Regions from separate parts of the Streptomyces sp. x-19 genome, predicted to be linked through region 4. Evidence: riboswitches for the same ligand, from Rfam matches in the RefSeq annotation. Region 4 holds a riboswitch; each other region holds the start of a gene.

Region 1 (5,266 bases), on a different contig from region 4:
GGGCCACGCCCTCGCGGGCGGAGAAGTCCAGCGACTCCTGCAGGCGCCGCGCGGAGATGTTGGACGCGGCGATCTCCCGGACCTTGCCCGCGCGCACGAGGTCGTCGAGGGCGGTCAGGAACTCGCCCACCTCGACCGATTCGTCGTCGTAGTGGGTGTAGTAGAGGTCGATGTGGTCCGTGCGCAGCCGGGTCAGGGACAGGTCGACGGCGGTCTTGATGGTGGCGGCGGACAGGCCCTTGAGGTCGGGGTGGACACCGACCTTGGTGGCGATCACGACGTCGTCGCGGTTGCCGCGGGCGGCCAGCCAGTTGCCGAGGACGGTTTCGGACTCGCCGCCCTTGTTGCCCGGCACCCAGGCGGAGTAGACGTCGGCGGTGTCGATGAAGTTGCCGCCGCCGGCGACGTAGGCGTCGAGCACGGCGAAGGACTCGGCCTCGTCGGCGGTCCAGCCGAAGACGTTGCCTCCGAGGCAGAGCGGGGAGACGGACAGCGAACCGAGCGACTTGGGCGTGGGGGCGGAGCTCTGGGCGTGTGTCACGGTCATGCTCCGTGCCAACGCCCGGGTACGCGGAGTTGTTCCCTCCGCACCCGCCCGACCGCGGGGAGTCGTTCCCCCGCGGCCGGGCGGCCGGCTCCGGCTCCGTGCGCCCGTCAGACCGTGACCCCGCGGTCGCGCAACCAGGGCAGCGGGTCCGTCGGGGCGCCGGCGTCCGGGCGGACCTCCAGGTGGAGGTGGGGCGTGGTGGCGTTCCCGGTGGCGCCGACCCGGCCGATGACGTCGCCCGCGTGCACCCGCCCCGTCGTCTTGACCATCGAGGACAGGTGGCAGAACCAGAGCTGCGTGCCGTCGTCGAGGGTGAGGACGATGCGGTAGCCGTAGCCGCCGGCCCAGCCCGCCTGGGTGAGGGTGCCGTCGTGCACCGCCCTGACCAGCGTGCCGGTCGGGGCCGCGAAGTCCTGTCCGGTGTGGTCCGCGGCCCAACGGTCGCCGGCCTGCCCGAAGCCGGTGGTGAGGGTGTACGAGGAGACCGGGGCGACGGCGGTCCCCGCCCCGTCGGCGGGCCGGTCGTCCGACGCCGCCGGGCGGGCCCGCGACGCGGGCGCAGCCGGCTCGGCCGCCGCCTCGGGTGCCGTTCCGGATGCCGCGTCGGGCGCTGCTTCGTCCGCCGGGCCGGCGTCCGGTCCGGCGTCCGCATCGCTGCCGGTCTCGGCCTCCGCGGCCCCCGGTCGGCCGTCGGCCTGCTGGAGGATGCGGTGGCGCAGCGCCTCGGCCGGCCCCGCGCCCGGTGCGCCGCCCGCGGTGGCGTCGTCGCCCTGCGGACGGGACGCGGCGGGGCCGACCGCGGGGGCGGAGGCCGTCGTTGCGGAGTCCGTGCCGGCGGGCGTCGCGACGGGCGCGGCACCGGCGTCGGCCGTGCGGGGGCCGGCGTCCTGGAGGGCCCCGGTGGCGTCGTCGACCACGCCACCGGGGTCCGGCACCGATATCGGCACCGGCGGCCGGTCCTCGGCCGCGGCCACCCCGCTCGCGCCGACCGCCGCGATCACGCCGACGCCCAGCACCGTGCCGCCGCGCGCCAGCCCGCCGCTGCGCTGCTTGGCCACCCGGTGCTTGCCGCGGACCGGGCGGGCCGATGCGTCGCCGGCGTCCGACTCGTCGGCCGGCGGCCATCCGTCGCCGGCGTCCGCACCGGCGGGGCCGGCCGACGGCTCGGCGCCGCCCGGCGCGCCCTGGGGCGAAGGCTCCGGCGTCAGCAGGTCGTGGGAGAACACCTCACCGGGGGACCGCTGCCCCGGAAACTGGCCGTACGGCGAGGGGTCTTGGGGCGCTCCAGCGGGAGCTCCGCCGTCGGTCGGGCCATCGACAGCGGCGAATGCGCTGACGTCGTCGGGGCCGCTCACGGCAGTGGGGGCGGGAACGCCGGCGGGGTCACCGACGGTCGTGGGAACGGTGAAGCCGGCGGGGCCGCCGAAGCCGACCGGGCCACCGAAGTCGGCGGGACCACCGAGGCCGTACGCGGACGGAGCATGGGGGGCGGGCCTGTTGGACGCCACGGGGGCGCACTCCTTTCCTTCCTTCTCGCCTACCGGGTTAGCTGACGGGTTCGGAGCAGGAAGGTCTCCTACCGGCACCCCCTGGCGAGAGGCGCCCGATTCACCCCAAGGTGGTGGTTCCCCGGTTCCCTCTACTCAATTCCCTGCAATTCCAGGCGGATCCGACAGGACCCCCGGAACCGGCCGATCCGGGCGACCCGACTCGGGTCGAGGACGGGGGTCGCGCCGTGCGGAAAGCTGGCTCGGGCGGGTGGCTCAAGGGTCGTTCTGGAGGTGCGGGAACAGCGCGTGCAGGATTCGGCGTCGGCGCGCGGTGCCGCCATTGGCGACGGCTGGGACGACCGCGCTCCGTTATCGGACAGTAATAGAGACGGTGCGGGAAATCCAAGCGTTCCCACGAATCCGCGGGGGTTCCGCAAGCCCCCCGAAGAAGCTCTGGCGTGGACTTTTGCCCCCAGTCTGACCGCAAACAGGGCGAGTTGGCGCGGCATCGCCAAACGATCTCGCGGCGATTGTGCACCAGTCGTTATGCGGAGGGACGCCCCGCAGTTACGGAACGTGAGGGCGGTAACGTCGCCTCATGGTCGTCAACGTCGCGAACACCGGAAGCACCGTCAACACCCCACGGGACGTGGCGGTTCGGTACCGGGAGTTCTCCTGGCACGAGGCGCGGGGCCGGTCCGACGCGCACGAGGAACTCTCCGCCCGGATCGGCCAGGACGACGAGATCTGCGAACTGCTGGCCCGTTCGCTGCCCTCGGGGAACAAGCAGCAGCCGAACCTGCTGCTCGCCGCGGTGCGCTACCTGGACGGCCCGCACGCCGAGTCGGGGCCGCGCGGCGAGGCGGCGTACGGGCGGTGGCGCGAGTGGACGGTCCGGCACTGGGACGAGGTCCGCGCGGTGATCATGCGGCGCGCGACCCAGACCAACGAGCCGGCCCGCTGCGCCGCGTTACTGCCGCTGCTGGCCCGTCTGCCGCAGCCGCTGGCCCTCCTGGAGGTCGGGACGTCGGCGGGGCTGTGCCTGCACCCCGACCGGTACCGCTACCGGTACGTCCCCGACGGACCTCCCAGCCCCCACGGGGAGCCGGTCGAGGCCGGCGCCCCGGACGGCCCGGTCGCCTTCACCTGCCGCACCAGTGGGGTCGCGCCCTGGGACGACGGCGCGACGGTGCCGCCCGGCGCGCGGCCCGAGGTCGTCTGGCGCGGTGGCATCGACCTGGAACCGCTCGACCCGGTCGGGTCGCCGGACGACCTGCGTTGGCTGCACGCCCTGGTGTGGCCCGGCGACGAGGCCCGGTCGGCACGGCTCACGGCGGCCGTCGAGGCGGTCCGGGCGTCGCCGCGGCCCACGGTGGTGCGCGGCGACCTGATCGACGAACTGCCGGCGCTGGCCGCCCGGGTACCGGCCGGGGCGACGCTCGTCGTCTTCCACAGCGCGGTGCTGCACTACCTCCCGCCGGCCCGGCGCGAGGAGTTCGCCGGGCTCGTCCGGTCGGTGCTGGCCGAACGGGACGGCCCGGGTCACTGGATCTCCCAGGAGCACCACGGCGTGCTGCCGTGGATCACCGCGCCGGAGCACCGGTCCCTCGGGCCGGGGGACCCGATGTCGCTGACCCTCGCCCTGGACGAGCGCCCGGTGGCCCTGACGGGGCCGCACGGCCAGAGCGTGCACTGGTTGCGTCCGCCGCTGCCGTAACCCGGCCACCCCGCCCGTTCACCGACGCCCCGCGCTACGCCTCCAGGGGCCGCTGGACCGCCAACAGGGCCATGTCGTCGGCGGGGCCCCCGCCGGTGTGCCGGGCGACGTCCTCGACCACCACGTCCAACAGGTCCCCGGGGCCGCTGAATTGGCTGCCGCGCAACCGGGCGCACGGGTCGTAGAACCGCCCGGCCCGGTCGCGGGCCTCGGTCACCCCGTCGGTGAACAGCAGCAGCAGCGCCCCGGCGGGGAAGAACGTCTCGTCCGCGCGGTCGGGCCACCCGGCCACGTCGCCCAGTCCCAGCGGCAGCGCCGCCGTGTGCGGGGGCAGCTCCCGTAGGCCGCCGTCCGGGGTGAGCAGCAGGGGGGACGGGTGGCCGCGGTTGAGGATGCGCAGCACGGACTGGTTCCCGGCGGGGACCTCCGCCAGGACGGCCGTGGTGAAGCCCTCGTCCTGGTCGAGGCCGGCGCGGCGCCCGCCCTCCCGTTCGATCGCCCGTTCCAGCCGGCTCGCCACCGCCTCCAAGGTGGCCTCCTGCTCCGCCGCCTCGCGGAAGGCCCCGACCACGACGACCGCGGCCTCGACGGCCTCCAGCCCCTTGCCCCGGACGTCGCCGACGATCATCCGCACGCCGTGCGGGGTGTCCTGGATGGCGTGCAGGTCACCGCCGATGCGGGCACCGGCCCGGGCACCCACGTAGCGGGCGGCGACCGCCAGGCCGGCGAGGGTGTCGGGGGGCGCCGGCAGCACGGCCCGTTGGGCGGCCTCGGAGACGTCGCGCACGGAGGCGAGCCGGGCGTCGCTGCGCCGGACGACCCGGTTGATGCCGAGCGCCATCAGGGCCACCACGACGACCGTGATCGCCTCGGTGGCGGACTGGTAGTAGTCCTCGGCCCCGTGGTACGTGGCGAGCAGGACCTCGGTGACGACGGCGGCCAGGGCGGTGCCGGCGGTGGCCCGCAGGGAGTACAGCGGGGCGGCGACCAAGGGGGCGGCGGAGAGGAACGGGGCCGCGGTGTACTGGGGCGGCGTCACGAGGTCGAAGAGCACGCCGCCGCCGATGAGGACGGCGGGGAGCCAGCGCGCCAACGGCCGCCCCCACGAGGACATCTGGTTGCGGCGCGCCCGCCGTTCCTCGTCGGCCGTGCGGTTCCCGCCGCCTCGCACCATCCGCACCGGCCTCTTCCCAGTCCGCCCGCCCGGTGGCGCCCGGTGCGGGTCACGGCACCGCCGTGCTCCGCCCGCACGCCCCGGTCCGACTCCGGATCCGTCCGCGCCCCGGTCCGCCCGGCCGCGCACCCGCCGGGTCCCAGCGCAGCGCCGTTGCCGGGTACGTGGCACGCGCCTGCCAGCCACGCGCCACGCCCGCCGGGTGCGTCCTGACCGCACGCGATCCCCGAGGCACTGCCGGTTCAAGGCTTGCCGGCACCGCGCCGCCCGGCGAGTCCTCCTGCGCCGAACGGGGTAGGAACGGGCCGGGGCCGACCCGCCCCCCAAGGGTCCTCCCC
Region 2 (5,266 bases), on a different contig from region 4:
AGCCGGCCCAGTCGTCCTCGAAGAGCGGGTCCTCGATGGAGACCAGCGGGTAGGCCGCCACGAGCTCCTCGTAGTACTCGGTCATCTCGGCGGCCGAGCGCTCCTTGCCCTCGAACTGGTACTTGCCGTCCTTGTAGAACTCGGAGGCGGCGGCGTCCATCGCGAGCGCGATGTCCTGGCCGGGGGCGTAGCCGGCTTCCTTGATGGCTTCGAGGATCAGGTCCAGGGCCTCGCGGTTGGAGCCGAGGTTGGGGGCGAAGCCGCCCTCGTCGCCGAGGCCGGTGGCCAGGCCCTTGGCCTTCAGCACCTTCTTGAGGGTGTGGTAGACCTCGGCGCCCCAGCGCAGCGCCTCGGAGAAGGACTCCGCGCCGATCGGCGCGATCATGAACTCCTGGATGTCCACGTTGGAGTCGGCGTGCGAGCCGCCGTTCAGGATGTTCATCATCGGGACGGGCAGCACGTGCGCGTTCGGGCCACCGAGGTAGCGGAACAGCGGCAGGTCGCTGGCCTCGGAGGCGGCGTGCGCGACGGCGAGGGAGACGCCGAGGATGGCGTTGGCGCCCAGCGAGCCCTTGTTGTCGGTGGCGTCCAGGTCGAGCATCGCCTGGTCGATCAGCCGCTGCTCGGTCGCGTCGTAGCCGACGAGCTCCGGGCCGATCTGCTCGATGACGGCGAGGACGGCCTTCTCCACGCCCTTGCCGAGGTAGCGGTTGGGGTCGCCGTCCCGGAGCTCGACGGCCTCGAAGGCGCCGGTGGAGGCGCCGGACGGCACAGCGGCACGGCCGGTGCTGCCGTCGTCGAGGCCGACCTCGACCTCGACCGTGGGATTACCTCGCGAGTCGAGAATTTCGCGGGCTACGACGACGTCGATGGACGGCACGTTGTCTCCTTCGTGGGTGTCTGGAGTTCTCGGCATGAGCCTAACGGCCCCGGACGGATCCGCTCGCCTGTGGCCCGCTCCGTGGGACGAAAAACCCCAACAAGCAGGCTAAAAGCCCAGTTCACGGGAGGTTTACGGGCAATGTTCGCTGAGCGGGGAACGTCGCGCCGGGCCGTCGGCGAGGCCCGGCGATCGGTGCACGTCAGGACGGGCGCCGCGGTCAATCCGGGCGGGGCGGCCGGACCACGGCGGGTTTCCGGGGCCCGGGAACGGAGAAGCCCCGCCGTGGCGCGCTCGGGGGTACGCGCCGCGGCGGGGCAGCTCTCTCGGGCAACCGGGACGGCTCAGATGCTGAGCTTCTGGCCCGGGAAGATGAGGTTGGGGTTGCCGCCGACGACGGACTTGTTGGCGGCGTAGAGCGCCTTCCAGTGGGTGCCGTGCGCCTTGGCGATCTTGGCGAGGGTGTCGCCGGCCTTGACGGTGTAGGTGTCGCCGGAGCGCTGCGACTGCTGCGGGGCCGGCTGGGCCTTCTCGGCCTTCTCGCGGACCGGGGCGGACTTCTTGGTGGTGCCCTCGGTCTGCTTGCGGGCCTCGGAGGCGCCCTGGCTCTTCTTGACGGTGGCGCCGCCGGACGGGTCGACGTTGGCGGCCGGGCCACCGGAGGTCAGGTTGCCGGCGCCGGCGCAGGACCAGGCACCCGGGCCCTGGATGGCGAGGAGCTTCTCGGCGGCGGCGATCTGCTGGGACTTGGTGGCCAGGTCGGCGCGGGCCGCGTACTGGGTGCCACCGGCGGCGGCCCAGCTGGAGTTCGAGAACTGCAGGCCACCGTAGTAGCCGTTACCGGTGTTGATCGACCAGTTGCCGCCGGACTCGCACTGGGCGACCTTGTCCCAGGTCGCGACGGAGGCGGCGGAAGCGGAGGTGGCACCCATCAGCGGGACGGCGACGGCGGCGCCGGCGACACCGGCCAGGGTGGCGACGCGGACGGCCTTGGAGCTGCGGCGGTGCTTGCCCTTGTTGATCAGCATCGTGCGTTCGTTTTCTCACCGACGCCTACGAGGTGAGCTGTCGGGTTCGGGCCGTGTGAGCTGCCCGGCCGCGTGTACTGGACACGCGACTTCACCCCAAGCCGGCTGACCCGTCTTCACGGGCGGGGCCGGCACTTACCTTGGGTCCCCCGCTCCTGCCTTCGGCGCTTGCGCGTCGTCGACTCCGACCGCCGGCAGGACTCGGCGTGCGATCGAAGGGCCCGCTTTGGCGAGCGGTCCTGACCGTAATCAGTAATCCCGTTGGTGTTCAAACCCCATCTTCTGAACCAAGTTGACCGTTTTTGATCATCGCGGTGGTCATTTCCGCAGGTCGGCACCGGTATGAGAACGGGGGGCGAACCGGGGTCCGCCCCCCGCAACGAGAGCCATATCTCACTTTTACGGAACGCCGCGAAAAACGACGAACTGCCGGTAACTACCCCTCTGTCCGGCCGAGATCGAGCAACTGGCCGGGGTGGATGAGGTCCGCGTCGGCGCCGATGACGCCCTGGTTGCGGTGGTAGAGCGCGGGCCAGCCGCCCGGCAGGTCATGGCGGTCCGCGATGGCTGACAGGTTGTCACCGACGCGCACGCGGTAGCTGCCGGTCTCCGCCGGGGGCGTGCGGGGCGTCTCCCCGCCGCGCGAGGCGTGCCGGCCGCTGCCGCCGTCCCGGTCCTCCGCGGGGGCCGCGCCGTCGTCCGGCGTGCCGCGGTGCTTGCCGGCGGCGGGCGGCGTGCCGGGCTCGGCGGGCCGGTCGGGGCCGGTGGAGCCGGTGGAGCCGGACGGGGACGTGGGGGTGCTGGGGTCCGCCGGGTCGGACGGCGTGCCCGACGGGGAGTCGCCCGGCGTCGCGGAGTCGGACGGGGCGGGGGTGGCGGACGGGGAGTCCGTCGGGTCCGGGGTCGCCGGGGGCGCGTCCGGGGCGTCGGTGCCGGCGTCGGCACCCGCGTCGGTGCCGGTGCCGGAACCGGCGGAGTCACCGTCGGACGGTGCGGGGGTCTTGCTGCCCGGACCTGCCTCGCCCTGGTCCCCGGCCGCGTCGGAGGGGTCGCCGGTGCCGGTGTGGCCGTGGGTCGGGCGGGGCGCGGGCCGGGTGGTGGCGCCGGGGTCGACGGCGGGCTTGCGGCCCCCCTTGGTCAGCCCGGCCTTCACCGCGCAGCTGGGGAAGGCGTCCGGGCCCCGGTCGTCGAGGATCGCCTCGGCCACGGCTATCTGCTGGGCGCGGCTGGCGAGGTCGGGGCGGGAGGCGTAGGCGGAGCCGCCGTAGTCGTCCCACATCTCCTGGGTGAGCTGGAGGCCGCCGTAGAAGCCGTTGCCGGTGGCGGAGCTCCACACCCCGCCGCTCTCGCACTGCGCGACGCGGTCCCAGGTGGACGCGTCGGCCGCGTGGGCGCCGCCCGCGGTGAACAGCGGGAGGGCCAGGCCCGCGCCGGTCACTCCTGCCGTGACAAAGATGGCCGGTGCTTGTCTGGGGCGACGGTGTCGGCCGTTCCCGGAACGCATGCGGTTGCCTTTCGCGCGGCGGTTGAGTTGTCGGACCGGTGTCGGCGGGGACACCGGGCGGCATCCCGGGGCCGGCCCCGATCGTCGGTGGAAAGGTAACCGGGGTCACGGGCAGTCACAAGCCGGTGTAGCGGAGATCACGCAATGGTTACGCAGCTGACGAAGTGTCAATTACGGGATGGCGCCCGGTCAGGACGGCTCGGGCGTGAACTCCACCGGCAGGGTGCGCAGTCCGCGCATGATGAGCCCGCCACGCCAGCGCAAATCATCCGGTTCCACCGCAAGTCGGAAGTCCGGCAGGCGGGTCAGCAGGGTCGCCAACGCGGTCTGCCCTTCCAGCCGGGCCAGCGGGGCACCGAGGCAGTAGTGGATGCCGTGCCCGTAGCCCAGGTGTGGGTTGTCACGCCGGGTGAGGTCGAGCACGTCCGGCTCGTCGAACCGCGCCGGATCCCGGTCGGCGGCGGCCAGCACCACCAGCACCGGGTCCCCCTCGGCGATCCGCTGCCCGCCGAGCGTCAGCGCGCGGGTCGCGTACCGCCAGGTGGCCAGCTCCACGGGTCCGTCGTAGCGGAGCAGTTCCTCGACGGCGGTGCCGAGCAGTTCGGTGTCGCCGACCGCGAGCGACTTCTGGAGCAGTTCGCGCTGGGCGGGGTGGCGGAGCAGGGTGTAGGCGCCGTTGCCGATGAGGTTGACGGTGGTCTCGAAGCCGGCGAAGAGCAGGATGAAGGCCATCGCCGCGGCCTCGTTCTCCGTGAGGTGCTCGCCGTGGTCGGAGGCCCGGATCAGCCCGGAGATCAGGTCGTCGCCGAGGTCGGCCCGCTTGCGGTGGATCAGCTCGGCCAGGTACGCCCGCATCTTCTTCACCGACCGGGCGACGCCGCCGCGCGGCCCACCGCCGTGCCGGATCATCATGCCGGCCCAGTCCCGGAAGTCGTCCTGGTCCTCGGGCGGGACGCCGAGCAGGTCGCAGATCGCGTAGATCGGCAGCGGGAACGCGAACTCGTGGATCAGGTCCGCGCTCCCCCGCTGTGCGCCGTGCTGCTTTTCGATCATGGCGTCGATCAGCCGGTCGGTCAGCTCCTGTATGCGCGGCGCGAACGCGGCGACCCGGCGCGGGGTGAACGCCTTGGAGACCAGGCGGCGCAGCCGGGTGTGGTCCGGCGGGTCGATGTTCAGCAGGTGCGTCATCAGGTTGGCGCCGCGTTCGCCCGGAATGCCGGTCTTGCCCTTTCCGTGCGCGGCCTCGGAGTGGTGCACCGGGTTCTTCGACAGCCGGGCGTCGGCCAGCGCCTGCCGGGCGTCCGGGTAACGCGTGACCAGCCACGCCTCGACGCCGCTGGGCAGCCGGGTCCGGTGCACCGGCGCGTGCTCGCGCAGCCAGGCGTACGCCGGATAGGGATCGGCGGCGAACTCCCAGGAGAAGAGGGCGGGGGTCGGGCCGGCGGCGGCCGGGGACGCGGCGACCGGACAGCCGGTGGGCGGATCACCCGCCGGACGGGCTTCGGGCCGGGCCTCCGGGTGGGAGTCGGACCGGTTCTCCTGGCGGGCGTCGGACGTCTGCTGCACCTCTCGACCGTAACCGGTGCCGCACCCGCCCCACGCAACACAGCAGGTCACCCCGTCTGGACGCCCAGCCCCGCCAGGAACGCCGCCGCGGCCGGCGACGGCCCCAACCCGCTCCACACCACCCGCTCGGTCCGCACCGGCGCCGGCCGCACCCGCACGAGGTGCAGCCCGGTCAGCTTCCGCGCGGACACCTCCGGCACCATGCCGATGCCGAGCCCGGCCCGGACCAGCTCCGCCAGGAACTCGACCGTGGTCACCTCGAACGCCACCTGCGTCGTCAGCCCCGCC
Region 3 (5,266 bases), on a different contig from region 4:
CTGCCTGTGGTACGACGTCGGCTCGCGCCACGAGGTCAAGGGCCGCACCGGCCTGGCTCACCTCTTCGAGCACCTGATGTTCCAGGGGTCCGCGCAGGTGAAGGGCAACGGCCACTTCGAGCTCGTCCAGGGCGCCGGCGGTTCGCTCAACGGCACCACGAGCTTCGAGCGCACCAACTACTTCGAGACCATGCCCGCCCACGAGCTGGAGCTCGCGCTCTGGCTGGAGGCGGACCGGATGGGCTCGCTGTTGGCCGCGCTCGACGAAGAGTCCCTGGAGAACCAGCGCGACGTCGTCAAGAACGAGCGCCGCCAGCGCTACGACAACGTCCCCTACGGCACGGCGTTCGAGAAGCTGACGGCGATGGCCTACCCGGACGGCCACCCGTACCACCACACCCCCATCGGGTCGATGGCCGACCTCGACGCCGCCTCCCTGGAGGACGCGCGGTCCTTCTTCCGTACCTACTACGCGCCCAACAACGCGGTCCTGTCCATCGTGGGCGACATCGACCCCGAGCAGACGCTGGCCTGGGTGGAGAAGTACTTCGGCTCGATCCCCTCGCACGACGGCAAGCAGCCGCCGCGCGACGGCAGCCTGCCCGAGACCATCGGCGAGCAGCTTCGCACCGTGGTGGCGGAGGAGGTCCCCTCCCGCGCCCTGATGGCCGCGTACCGTCTCCCGCATGACGGCACCCGTGAGGCCGACGCCGCCGACCTCGCCCTCACCATCCTGGGCGGCGGCGAGTCCTCCCGGCTCTACAACCGCCTGGTGCGGCGCGACCGCAGCGCCGTCGCCGCTGGCTTCGGCCTGCTCCGGCTGGCCGGCGCGCCCTCGCTCGGGTGGCTGGACGTCAAGGCGTCCGGTGGCGTGGAGGTGCCCGCCATCGAGGCGGCCGTCGACGAGGAGCTGGCCCGCTTCGCCGAAGAGGGGCCCACCCCGGAGGAGATGGAGCGCGCCCAGGCCCAGCTGGAGCGCGAGTGGTTGGACCGGCTCGCCACGGTCAGCGGCCGCGCCGACGAACTGTGCCGCTTCGCCGTCCTGTTCGGCGACCCGCAGCTCGCGCTGACCGCCGTCCAGCGCGTCCTGGAGATCTCCCCGCTGGAGGTGCAGGCGGTCGCCAAGGCCCGGCTGCGCCCCGACAACCGCGCCGCGCTCGTCTACGAGCCCACCGCGCAGACCGACGCCGCCGGCACCGAGGAAGAGGAGGCGGCCAAGTGACCGACGCCACCACCCCCGTGAGCACCATGGAGTTCCACCCGCAGCCGCGCAGTGGTGCCGCCAAGCCGTGGGCCTTCCCGGCTCCCGAGCGCAGCCAGCTGCCCAACGGGCTGACCCTCCTGACGAGCCACCGCCCCGGCCAGCAGGTCGTCGCCGTGGAGATCAACCTCGTCGCCCCGCTGGAGGCCGAGCCCGAGGGCCTCGACGGCGTCGCCACGATCATGTCCCGGGCCCTGTCCGAGGGCACCGACAAGCACACCGCCGAGGAGTTCGCCGCCGAGCTGGAGCGTTGCGGCGCCACCCTGGACGCGCACGCCGACCACCCCGGCGTACGGGTCTCCCTGGAGGTCCCGGCGTCCCGGTTGCCGCGCGCGCTGGGCCTGCTCGCCGACGCGCTGCGTGCCCCCGCCTTCCCGGACGGGGAGGTCGAGCGGCTGGTCGGCAACCGCCTCGACGAGATCCCGCACGAGCTCGCCAACCCCGCCCGGCGGGCCGCGATGGCGCTGTCCAAGGAGCTCTTCCCGGCCACCTCCCGGATGTCCCGGCCCCGTCAGGGCACCGAGGAGACCGTCGCCCGGATCGACGCGGCCGCCGTCCGCGCCTTCTACGACGCGCACATCCGCCCCGCCACCGGCACCGCCGTCATCGTCGGTGACTTCACCGGCGTCGACCTGGACGCCGCGCTGGCCGACACCCTGGGCGCTTGGACGGGTTCCACCGCCGAGCCGCAGAAGCCGTCCCCGGTCGTCGCGGACGACACCGGCCGCGTCGTGATCGTCGACCGCCCCGGTGCCGTCCAGACCCAACTGCTCATCGGCCGGATCGGCGCGGACCGGCACGACCGGGTGTGGCCCGCCCAGGTGCTCGGCACGTACTGCCTCGGCGGCACCCTCACCTCCCGTCTGGACCGGGTGCTGCGCGAGGAGAAGGGCTACACCTACGGCGTGCGCGCCTTCGGGCAGGTCCTGCGCTCCTCGGCGCCGTCCTCCCCGGAGGGCGCGTCCGGCGCCGCCATGCTCGCCATTAGCGGGTCGGTGGACACCGCCTCCACCGGGCCGGCGCTCCAGGATCTGTGGACGGTGCTGCGCACTCTCGCCGCCGAGGGGTTGACGGACGCCGAGCGCGACGTCGCCGTGCAGAACCTCGTCGGCGTCGCGCCGCTGAAGTACGAGACCTCTGCCGCCGTCGCCGGCACGCTGGCCGACCAGGTGGAGCAGCAGCTCCCCGACGACTACCAGGCGCAGCTGTACGTCCGGCTCGCGGAGACCGGCACGGTCGAGGCGACCGCCGCGGTCGTCAACGCCTTCCCGGTGGACCGGTTGGTGACGGTCCTGGTCGGTGACGCAGCGCAGATCGTCGAGCCGGTCAAGGCGCTGGGCATCGGAGAGGTGACGGTCGTCAGCGGCTGACCCCTCCTGTGACGGGGCGTCATCCAACGCCTCGTCAGTCCTCGACAAAGCGGCTCCCGTGGCGGTCACTTGCCACGGGGGCCGCTTCGTTCGTGCGCCCGTGGGACCACCGGTCCGGAACCTGCGGCTCCGGTCAGCCGCCGACGTGATGGGGCGATGGCGGCCGGTCGGTTGCGTCGGTTGCCCGATTCGCGTGTGGCGTGGCGCACAAAAATCCGGTTCTGTTTGCCGATTGAAAGTTGTCCCGATTAGCGTCGGTCCGGCTGTTCGTCACAAGTCCGCCACGACAGTGGCACCGGACAGCCATCGCCGAGTCCCCGTACGGCGCGAGCCAGGGGAGCCGGGGACCCAACCGTCCCTTGGGGTGAATCGGACCCCTCTCCGGAGGAGCCCGTAGGAGACCTTCCTGCTCCGAACCCGTCAGCTAACCCGGTAGGCGAGAGGGAAGGAAAGGACCAGCCAGTACATGGCGTTCACCCGTGCCACCGGGAAGCACCGCCGTGCGAGCCGCACCGCTCGCACCACCCGCAACCTCGCCGGCATAGCCACCCTCGCGGCCTCCGGTGTCGTCGCCTCCGTCGCGTCGCCCGCCCTGGCCGCGACGGACGAGTCGGCCCCGCATGACACCGGCCTCCAGCAGGCGGTCGTGATGGGCGATGAACTCGCCGGCCGGATCGAGGCGCAGGCCGACGCGCAGCAGGCGGCCGCCGAAGCCTCCGCGGCCCGCGCGAAGGCCGAGGCCGAGGCCGTCCGGCTGGCCGACGCGGCGAAGAAGAAGGCCGACGAGGCGAAGAAGAAGGCGGACGAGGAGCGCGCGGCCAAGGTGCGCGCCGCTCGCGAGGCCGAGCGCAAGCTCCTCAACACCTTCGTCGCCCCCGTCACCGGCTCCTACGTCTCCACCGGGTACAAGGCGTCCAGCGGACTGTGGTCCTCCGGTAGCCACACCGGCATCGACTTCCACGCCGCCTCTGGCACGTCGGTCCACGCCGTGGGCGCCGGCACCGTCGTCGAAGCCGGCTGGGGCGGCGCGTACGGCAACAACATCGTGATCCGGATGAACGACGGCACGTACACCCAATACGGTCACCTTTCGTCGATCGGGGTGACGGTCGGCCAGTCCGTCACCCGGGGCGAGCAGATCGCCCTCTCCGGCAACACCGGCAACACCACCGGCCCGCACCTCCACTTCGAGGCCCGGACCGGCCCCGACTACGGCTCGGACATCGACCCGATCGCCTACCTCCGCGCGCACGGCGTCAGCGTCTGATCCGACCGCGAACCTCTCCGCCGCAGTACCGTCCCCCGGAGCCCCGGCCCACCACCTGGTGAGCCGGGGCTCTGCTGTTGCCCCAGGGCGGGTGGCCCTCCCCCTGGCCGCGCGGGCGCTTCCACATAGCCATCGACCCGCCGCCCGAATGGCGTCCCGTCCGCCGTCCGAAAAGCGCCCATGAATTCTCGACCTCGCGAGAGGAAAAGCGCGCCGGTCGAATACAGTCGGGGAAAGCCGTCGAACGGCGGCGGTTTCCGGCGATTACGGTGGAGGCGCAGACGATGCGAGGTCACATTTCCGCGCATGCGGTGTGCACGGCAATCCGCGACGACATCGTCTCGGGAGCGCTCGTGCCGGGAAGCCGGCTGATCGAGGACGTTCTCGCCACGCGGTACGGCGTTTCCCGGGTCCCGGTGCGGGAAGCGCTGCGCACCCTCCAGTCCGAAGGATTCGTCACCACGCGCCTGCACGCGGGTGCCTGCGTCGCCGAACTCACCGAACGGGAGGCCGTCGACCTCCTCGACATCCGGGCCGCCCTGGAGCCGCTGGGCGCCGCCCGCGCGGCCGCCCGCCGCAGCGCCGCCCACCTCAAGGTGTTGCGCGGCCTGGTGCGACTCGGTCGTGAGCGGGTCCGGTACGGCCACCCCGCGGACCTGCACCAACTGGACGCCTGGTTCCACGAAACGCTCGCCCAGGCCGCCGGCAGCCCCAGCCTCGGCGCCCTGCTCATGCAGCTGCGGCGCAAGATCGACTGGATGTACGTCGTGGAGCCGCCCGCCCGCCCCTCCGCCTCCTGGGACGAGCACGGCGCCGTGCTGGACGCCGTGGTCCGTGGTGACGCGGAGCGGGCGCGCGCCCTTATGGCGGCGCACATCGAGCGGTCCCGGCCCGTGTACCGGCTGCGGCGCGCCGCTCCCGCTGTGAGCGAGGCGAAACGGCCCGTCAACACGGCACGCGCCCGCGCTTAACAATCACCCCGTATATAAAAGGGGAGTGGCAGGAATGTGCCGATGTCCTCGGGAATGGCCGGTGCGCGAGAGCGGGAAGTTCGGGAATGGAGAGGCGGCGCGAAAGGGGACGGACAAGTTCGAGCGCGGCCGCGCTGATTTCCGAATCTCGGTATCGGGAACGTGCCGGGCACTGTTCGCGGGCCGGTGAGTCATTTCCGTGCGCGAGGAGATGGCTCGCCCGGCCGGTTGATTCTTTACGCGGGGAATCGAACGAGGGTCGGGCCTCCGCCGCCGTGCAACAGAAAACGACCCCGCCGCAGCAGCCGGACGTCCCGGTTGCCGCGGTGGGGCCGCATCAGGAGAAGGGAAGGAGGGGCGGGTGGCCCCGGTGCTCCTCAGACGGTCTCGGGGAGCT
Region 4 (5,266 bases):
CCAAGTCCTGGTTCGGCTCGCTCAAGGTCAACGAGCAGCTGGGGTCGTTGATGCAGAGCGGAGCGATCAAGCCGTTCATCCTGGTGGCGCCGCGGACCAACGTCCTGCCCAACGCCGACAGCGGGTGCGTCAACATCCCCGGCACGGTCAACGCCGACAGCTGGCTGACCGTCGACGTCCGCCAGATGATCGTCGACAACTTCCGGGCCGGCGACAAGCCCGACTCCTGGGGCCTGGCCGGCTACTCGGCGGGCGCGCACTGCGCCACCAAGCTGGCGCTGGCCCACCCGGACCGGTACCGCGCCGCGGTCGGCATGTCCGGCTACAACGACCCGGCGATAGAGCGCGATTCGCTCGCCGGCAAGGACCCCAAGCTGCGCGTCGAGACCAACCCGCTGCATCTCCTCAAGGCCGCCAACGCGGCCGGCAAGCCGCCCCGCACCGCGCTGTACATCTCGGGCGCGAACGGCGACGGCTACCAGGCCGGGATCGGTCTCAAGCAGCTCGCCAAGAACCCGACGACGGTGACGGTCCAGCAGATCTCGTCCGGTGCGGGCGGTCACACGGTGCCGGTGTGGAAGCACCAAGTGCCGGAGATCTTCCGGTGGTTCGGGCTGTTCCTGCGGGGATAGCCGGCCGGGCGACCGGCGGAGTTCACCGTTCGGGTGAACCTCCGCCGGAACCTGCGGAAGCGGGCACAGAGCCGCGCCCGGGAGCGTTGTGCGAGTGACGGAGATCGCGCACGACGGAATCGGGGGTGGCGGATGCGGAACGACGACGGTGGGCGCCGCGGCGGAGCGTCGACGCCGAGGGGCCGCAACTCGCCCCGGGCGGGCCGAAGACGGCCGGGCGGCCGGCGCCCGTGACCGCGGAAGCGTTTCGGCGGGAGCGGCCCGGCGCTCCTATCCCGGACGGGTCGCGCCCGCGAAGGGCAGTCGGTCGATCGGGGCGATCTCGACGGGGGTGCCGGCGTGCGGGGCGTGGATCATCTCGCCGCCGCCGATGTAGAGGCCCACGTGGCTGATGCCGGCGTGGAAGAACACCAGGTCCCCGGGGCGGAGCCGGGGCCAGTCGACGCGGGTGCCGGAGGTGATCTGCGTGTAGGTCGTCCGGGGCAGGGTGACGCCGCCGGCCCGCCACGCGGCCAGGGTCAGCCCGGAGCAGTCGTACGCGGCCGGCCCCGTCGCGCCCCAGGCATAGGGCTTGCCGAGGGCGGCATGGGCGAAGGCCACCGCGCGGGCGGCCCGGTCGTCCACGGGCGGGACGGGGGCCGCGGGCACGCCGGGTACCAGCGGCGCGGTGCCGGCGGCGGGCGTGGGCGGTGCCAGGTGCTCCGGGGCGCGTTCCAGGGGGGTGGCGGCCTCGGGGGCCGGGGAGCGTTCCGCGGCGGTCGCGGGACGGCTGCCGACACGGCGGACGCTGCCGAGGCGGCGGGCCCAGCCGGTCACCGCGGTCGCCTGGTGGCTGCCGGTGCGCTCCAGCACCGTGGCGCCGTCCAGGTAGCGCTGCGGGTCCGCGGCGAGCAGCAGCCCGCCGCGGGTGCTGCGGGCGGGGTGGGTCCGGGCCGGCGGGGGTGCGAGCGGCGGCCGCTCTGTGGCCGTGTGGTGCGACGCCATGGCGGCCGTCACTTCCTTCCCTGCGGGGCGAATGCGACCGGTGGGGTGCGGGTCCGGTCGTCTGCAGGAGGAAGCTAGGCCCGGGGTCACGGCGTCGAACCCCCTTGCCCGGCATTGTCCGTTTCCGAGCGGCCGCCGCGCGGGGATGACCGATCGACGGTCGGCGGGAGGCCGGGAGCGGTGGGCCCTGACCGAAGCCGGCATCACGGGCGCCCTGCCGGAAAGGGCGTGCTATGGGGCGGATACGATCCAGCACTATGGACGTAGTAATCAATGTCTTCGTCGCCCTGCACATCATCGGCATCGCCTCCCTGCTGGGTGGCTTCCTGACCCAGATGAAGGCCATGGGCGCGGGCACCGCCCGCTTCGTGCCGGCCATGCTGCACGGCGCGCTCACGATGCTGGTCACCGGCATCGTGCTGGTCGGTCTGAACCAGATGCAGGACCACTCGCTCAACAACATCAAGATCGGCATCAAGATGGCCGTCCTGGTGGTGATCCTGGCGCTGGTCTACGTCAAGCGCGACGAGGAGAAGCTCCCCAAGCCGCTCTTCGGCGCGGTCGGCGGGCTCACCATGCTCAACATCTTCATCGCGGTGCTCTGGACCTGAGCACCCCGGCGCCCCGGCCCCGGCCCGACGGCCCCGGCCCCGGCACCCGCCCGGCGGCCCCGGCGCCGCACCGCCGCATCAACGGCTCACCGCGCGGTCATCCCGCTCCGTACTTCCGGAGGCGGCGGATGACCGCGCGGTGGCGTGTGGGGGGTGGCTGTGGGGGGTGGGTCCGTCGCGGACGCGCGGTGCGCGCCCGTCCACCGGCTAAGCGGGCCGGACGCTGCCGTAGATCGGCATGCCGTAGATCGACTCCACCCGGACGCTGGCGCCCGGGTGCGGGGCGTGGATCATCTCGCCGCCGCCGATGTACATCCCGACGTGGCTGATGTCGTTGAAGAAGAACACCAGGTCGCCGGGTTGGAGATCGCTGCTGGAGACCCGGGTGCCGACCTTGACCTGGTCCCAGGTCGTCCGCGGCAGGTCGACCCCGGCCGCCCGCCACGCGGCCTGCGTCAGCCCCGAGCAGTCGTAGGAGCTGGGCCCGGTGGCGCCCCAGACGTACGGCTTGCCGATCTGGGCGCGGGCGAAGGCGATCGCCTTGCCGGCCTTGGTGGAGTACGAGCCGCCGTCGGACGTGCCGCCGCCGGAGCCCTGCCCGGAGCCGCCGCCACCGGGCTGCTGCTGCCGCTGCTGGGCCTCCTTGCGGGCCTGCTCGGCGGCCTTGCGCTGGGCCTCGGCCTCCTTCTGGCGCTCCAGTTCGGCCAGCCGCGCCTTCTCCTGGGCGGTCAACCGGGACAGCAGCTGGCGCGCCTCGGCCAGCTTGGCCTGAACGTTTCTCTTGTTCTCCTTCAGGGACGTCTGCGACTGCTGGAGGCTCTCCAGGCTGCTGGTGGCCTGGGCCCGCTGGCGGGTGGCGGCCGCGGCCTGTGCCTGGTAGTCGGTGATCGCCTGCTTCTGCTGGGCGGTCAACTGCTCCATCAGGTGGTTGCGGTCGACGAACTGCTGCGGGTCCTTGGCGAGCATCAGCTGGGCGGTCGGGTTGATCCCCCCGCTCTGGTACTGCGCCGAGGCGAACGCGCCCAGCCGGCGCCGGGACTCGTTCATCTTGTCCGCGCGCCGGGCCGCCTCATCGAGCAGACGGTTGACCGTGCGTTGTTGGCCGTCGGCCTTCACCTTGGCGCCGTTGTACTTCTGGGTGGCGACCTCGGCCTGCTGGTAGAGGTCGTCGACCTTCGTCTTGACCTCTTCGATGGAGGGCTGGGGCGCCTTGGGGGCCGCGTTCGCGGTCTGCGAGAGCAGGGTGACCGAGGCGAGGGCGGCGGTGGTGAGCCCGGTCGCCGTACGACGGCCGCCGGGGGTGGCGAGTATGGGGGTGCGCGGCTTGCGATGGGACGCCAAGGCCGGCGACTCCTTCCGTGGACCGCCTACCGGGTTAGCTGTCGGGTTCGGGCGGTCTGCTGACGGAAGGCTTGCCCTACGGCTGCTGCGTCCGCCTGGCGGCGGGCGCACCGGTCGATTCACCCCGGTGGTGCTGGTGGGTCCCCGGCTCCGGGTGCCTCGCGGCGGGACCGGACTCGGCGGGGGCGGCCCGTGCGAACGCTGTCGTCCGCGGGGACTGCGGGCTGCCCGAGCGAGACCGTAGCCAACTCGTGTGGCCCCTGTGAAGGCTGGTGTTCGATATGCCCGAAACCTTTTCGTGACCTGAACGCGAGCGGTGCCGGTTTGCGGGCAGAACGGACACGGTAGCGCCCGCGGCGGAGCGGTGCCGGCCAATCCGGCACTCCGGGACCGGTTGTCAGTGCGGCGGCCTAGACTCGGTGGGCGATGAGCAGCCTCTTTGACGACAGCTTCCTGGCGGATCTCGGCCCCCCGGACGAGGAGCCCCCGCCGCCGCCCGAGGACGAGCCCGGCCCGGCCCCGGAGGAGGTCCCCGCCGACCTCTTCGGCGGGCGGTTCGACGCGCCCGTCTCCAGGGAGTCGTACTACCGCGACGGCGCCGCCCGCCCGGCCATCGACCCGGCGGCGCTCCTGGAAGGGCTCAACGACCAGCAGAAGGCCGCTGTGGCGCACAGCGGCGGCCCGCTGCTGATCGTCGCCGGCGCCGGCTCCGGCAAGACCCGGGTGCTCACCCACCGCATCGCCCACCTGCTCGCCGAGCGCCACGTCCACCCCGGCCAGATCCTCGCGATCACCTTCACCAACAAGGCCGCGGGCGAGATGAAGGAGCGCGTCGAGGAGCTGGTCGGCCCGCGGGCCAACGCCATGTGGGTCTCCACGTTCCACAGCGCCTGCGTGCGGATCCTGCGCCGGGAGTCCAAGCGGCTCGGCTTCACGTCGTCCTTCTCGATCTACGACGCGGCCGACTCCAAGCGCCTGATGGCCCTGGTCTGCCGCGATCTGGACCTGGACCCCAAGCGCTTCCCGCCCAAGTCCTTCAGCGCGAAGGTCTCCAACCTCAAGAACGAGCTCATCGACGAGGAGAGCTTCGCGGGGACGGCCGCCGACGGCTTCGAGAAGACCCTGTCCCAGGCGTACGCGATGTACCAGGCGCGGCTGCGCGAGGCCAACGCCCTGGACTTCGACGACATCATCATGACGACGGTCCACCTGCTCCAGGCGTTCCCGGACGTCGCCGAGCACTACCGCCGCCGCTTCCGCCACGTCCTCGTCGACGAGTACCAGGACACCAACCACGCCCAGTACACCCTCGTCCGCGAGCTGGTCGGCCCCTCCCCCACGCTCGGCTCCGCTCGCGCGGGGGGACCCCCATCGGTCGACATCCCCGCCGCCGAGCTGTGCGTGGTCGGTGACGCCGACCAGTCGATCTACGCCTTCCGCGGCGCCACGATCCGCAACATCCTCCAGTTCGAGGAGGACTACCCGGACGCCACCACGATCCTGCTGGAGCAGAACTACCGCTCCTCGCAGACCATCCTCTCCGCGGCCAACGCCGTCATCGAGCGCAACGAGAACCGCCGCCCGAAGAACCTCTGGACGGACGCCGGCGCCGGCCCCAAGATCACCGGCTATGTCGCCGACACCGAGCACGACGAGGCCCAGTTCGTCGCCGACGAGATCGACCGGCTCACCGACGCC

What was found. Region 4 has a riboswitch for cyclic di-AMP ahead of ACLJT4_RS02985 (NlpC/P60 family protein). Riboswitches for the same ligand answer to the same signal wherever they lie in the genome.
Region 1: it holds a riboswitch for cyclic di-AMP, as region 4 does, so the genes downstream of both, ACLJT4_RS40225 (peptidoglycan DD-metalloendopeptidase family protein) here and ACLJT4_RS02985 (NlpC/P60 family protein) in region 4, are expected to answer to the same signal.
Region 2: it holds a riboswitch for cyclic di-AMP, as region 4 does, so the genes downstream of both, ACLJT4_RS37520 (transglycosylase family protein) here and ACLJT4_RS02985 (NlpC/P60 family protein) in region 4, are expected to answer to the same signal.
Region 3: it holds a riboswitch for cyclic di-AMP, as region 4 does, so the genes downstream of both, ACLJT4_RS37845 (M23 family metallopeptidase) here and ACLJT4_RS02985 (NlpC/P60 family protein) in region 4, are expected to answer to the same signal.

The regions. Positions count from the first base shown of each region.
Region 1 covers NZ_JAJPWK010000042.1:18,451-23,716, forward strand. The annotation lists gene ACLJT4_RS40220 (aldo/keto reductase) at 1-547, opposite strand, end outside; gene ACLJT4_RS40225 (peptidoglycan DD-metalloendopeptidase family protein) at 655-2,055, opposite strand; cyclic di-AMP (ydaO/yuaA leader) riboswitch at 2,067-2,223, opposite strand; gene ACLJT4_RS40230 (DUF2332 domain-containing protein) at 2,636-3,754, shown strand; gene ACLJT4_RS40235 (PP2C family protein-serine/threonine phosphatase) at 3,789-4,928, opposite strand.
Region 2 covers NZ_JAJPWK010000031.1:17,569-22,834, reverse strand. The annotation lists gene eno (phosphopyruvate hydratase) at 1-916, opposite strand, end outside; gene ACLJT4_RS37520 (transglycosylase family protein) at 1,225-1,908, opposite strand; cyclic di-AMP (ydaO/yuaA leader) riboswitch at 1,916-2,085, opposite strand; gene ACLJT4_RS37515 (transglycosylase family protein) at 2,345-3,346, opposite strand; gene ACLJT4_RS37510 (cytochrome P450 family protein) at 3,602-4,978, opposite strand; gene ACLJT4_RS37505 (LysR family transcriptional regulator) at 5,026-5,266, opposite strand, start outside.
Region 3 covers NZ_JAJPWK010000032.1:22,032-27,297, forward strand. The annotation lists gene ACLJT4_RS37835 (M16 family metallopeptidase) at 1-1,222, shown strand, start outside; gene ACLJT4_RS37840 (M16 family metallopeptidase) at 1,249-2,631, shown strand; cyclic di-AMP (ydaO/yuaA leader) riboswitch at 2,929-3,085, shown strand; gene ACLJT4_RS37845 (M23 family metallopeptidase) at 3,098-3,898, shown strand; gene ACLJT4_RS37850 (GntR family transcriptional regulator) at 4,183-4,869, shown strand; gene ACLJT4_RS37855 (HPr family phosphocarrier protein) at 5,247-5,266, opposite strand, start outside.
Region 4 covers NZ_JAJPWK010000001.1:627,124-632,389, reverse strand. The annotation lists gene ACLJT4_RS03000 (alpha/beta hydrolase) at 1-632, shown strand, start outside; partial or broken gene ACLJT4_RS02995 (C40 family peptidase) at 903-1,250, opposite strand; gene ACLJT4_RS02990 (hypothetical protein) at 1,874-2,227, shown strand; gene ACLJT4_RS02985 (NlpC/P60 family protein) at 2,435-3,568, opposite strand; cyclic di-AMP (ydaO/yuaA leader) riboswitch at 3,576-3,745, opposite strand; gene pcrA (DNA helicase PcrA) at 3,995-5,266, shown strand, end outside.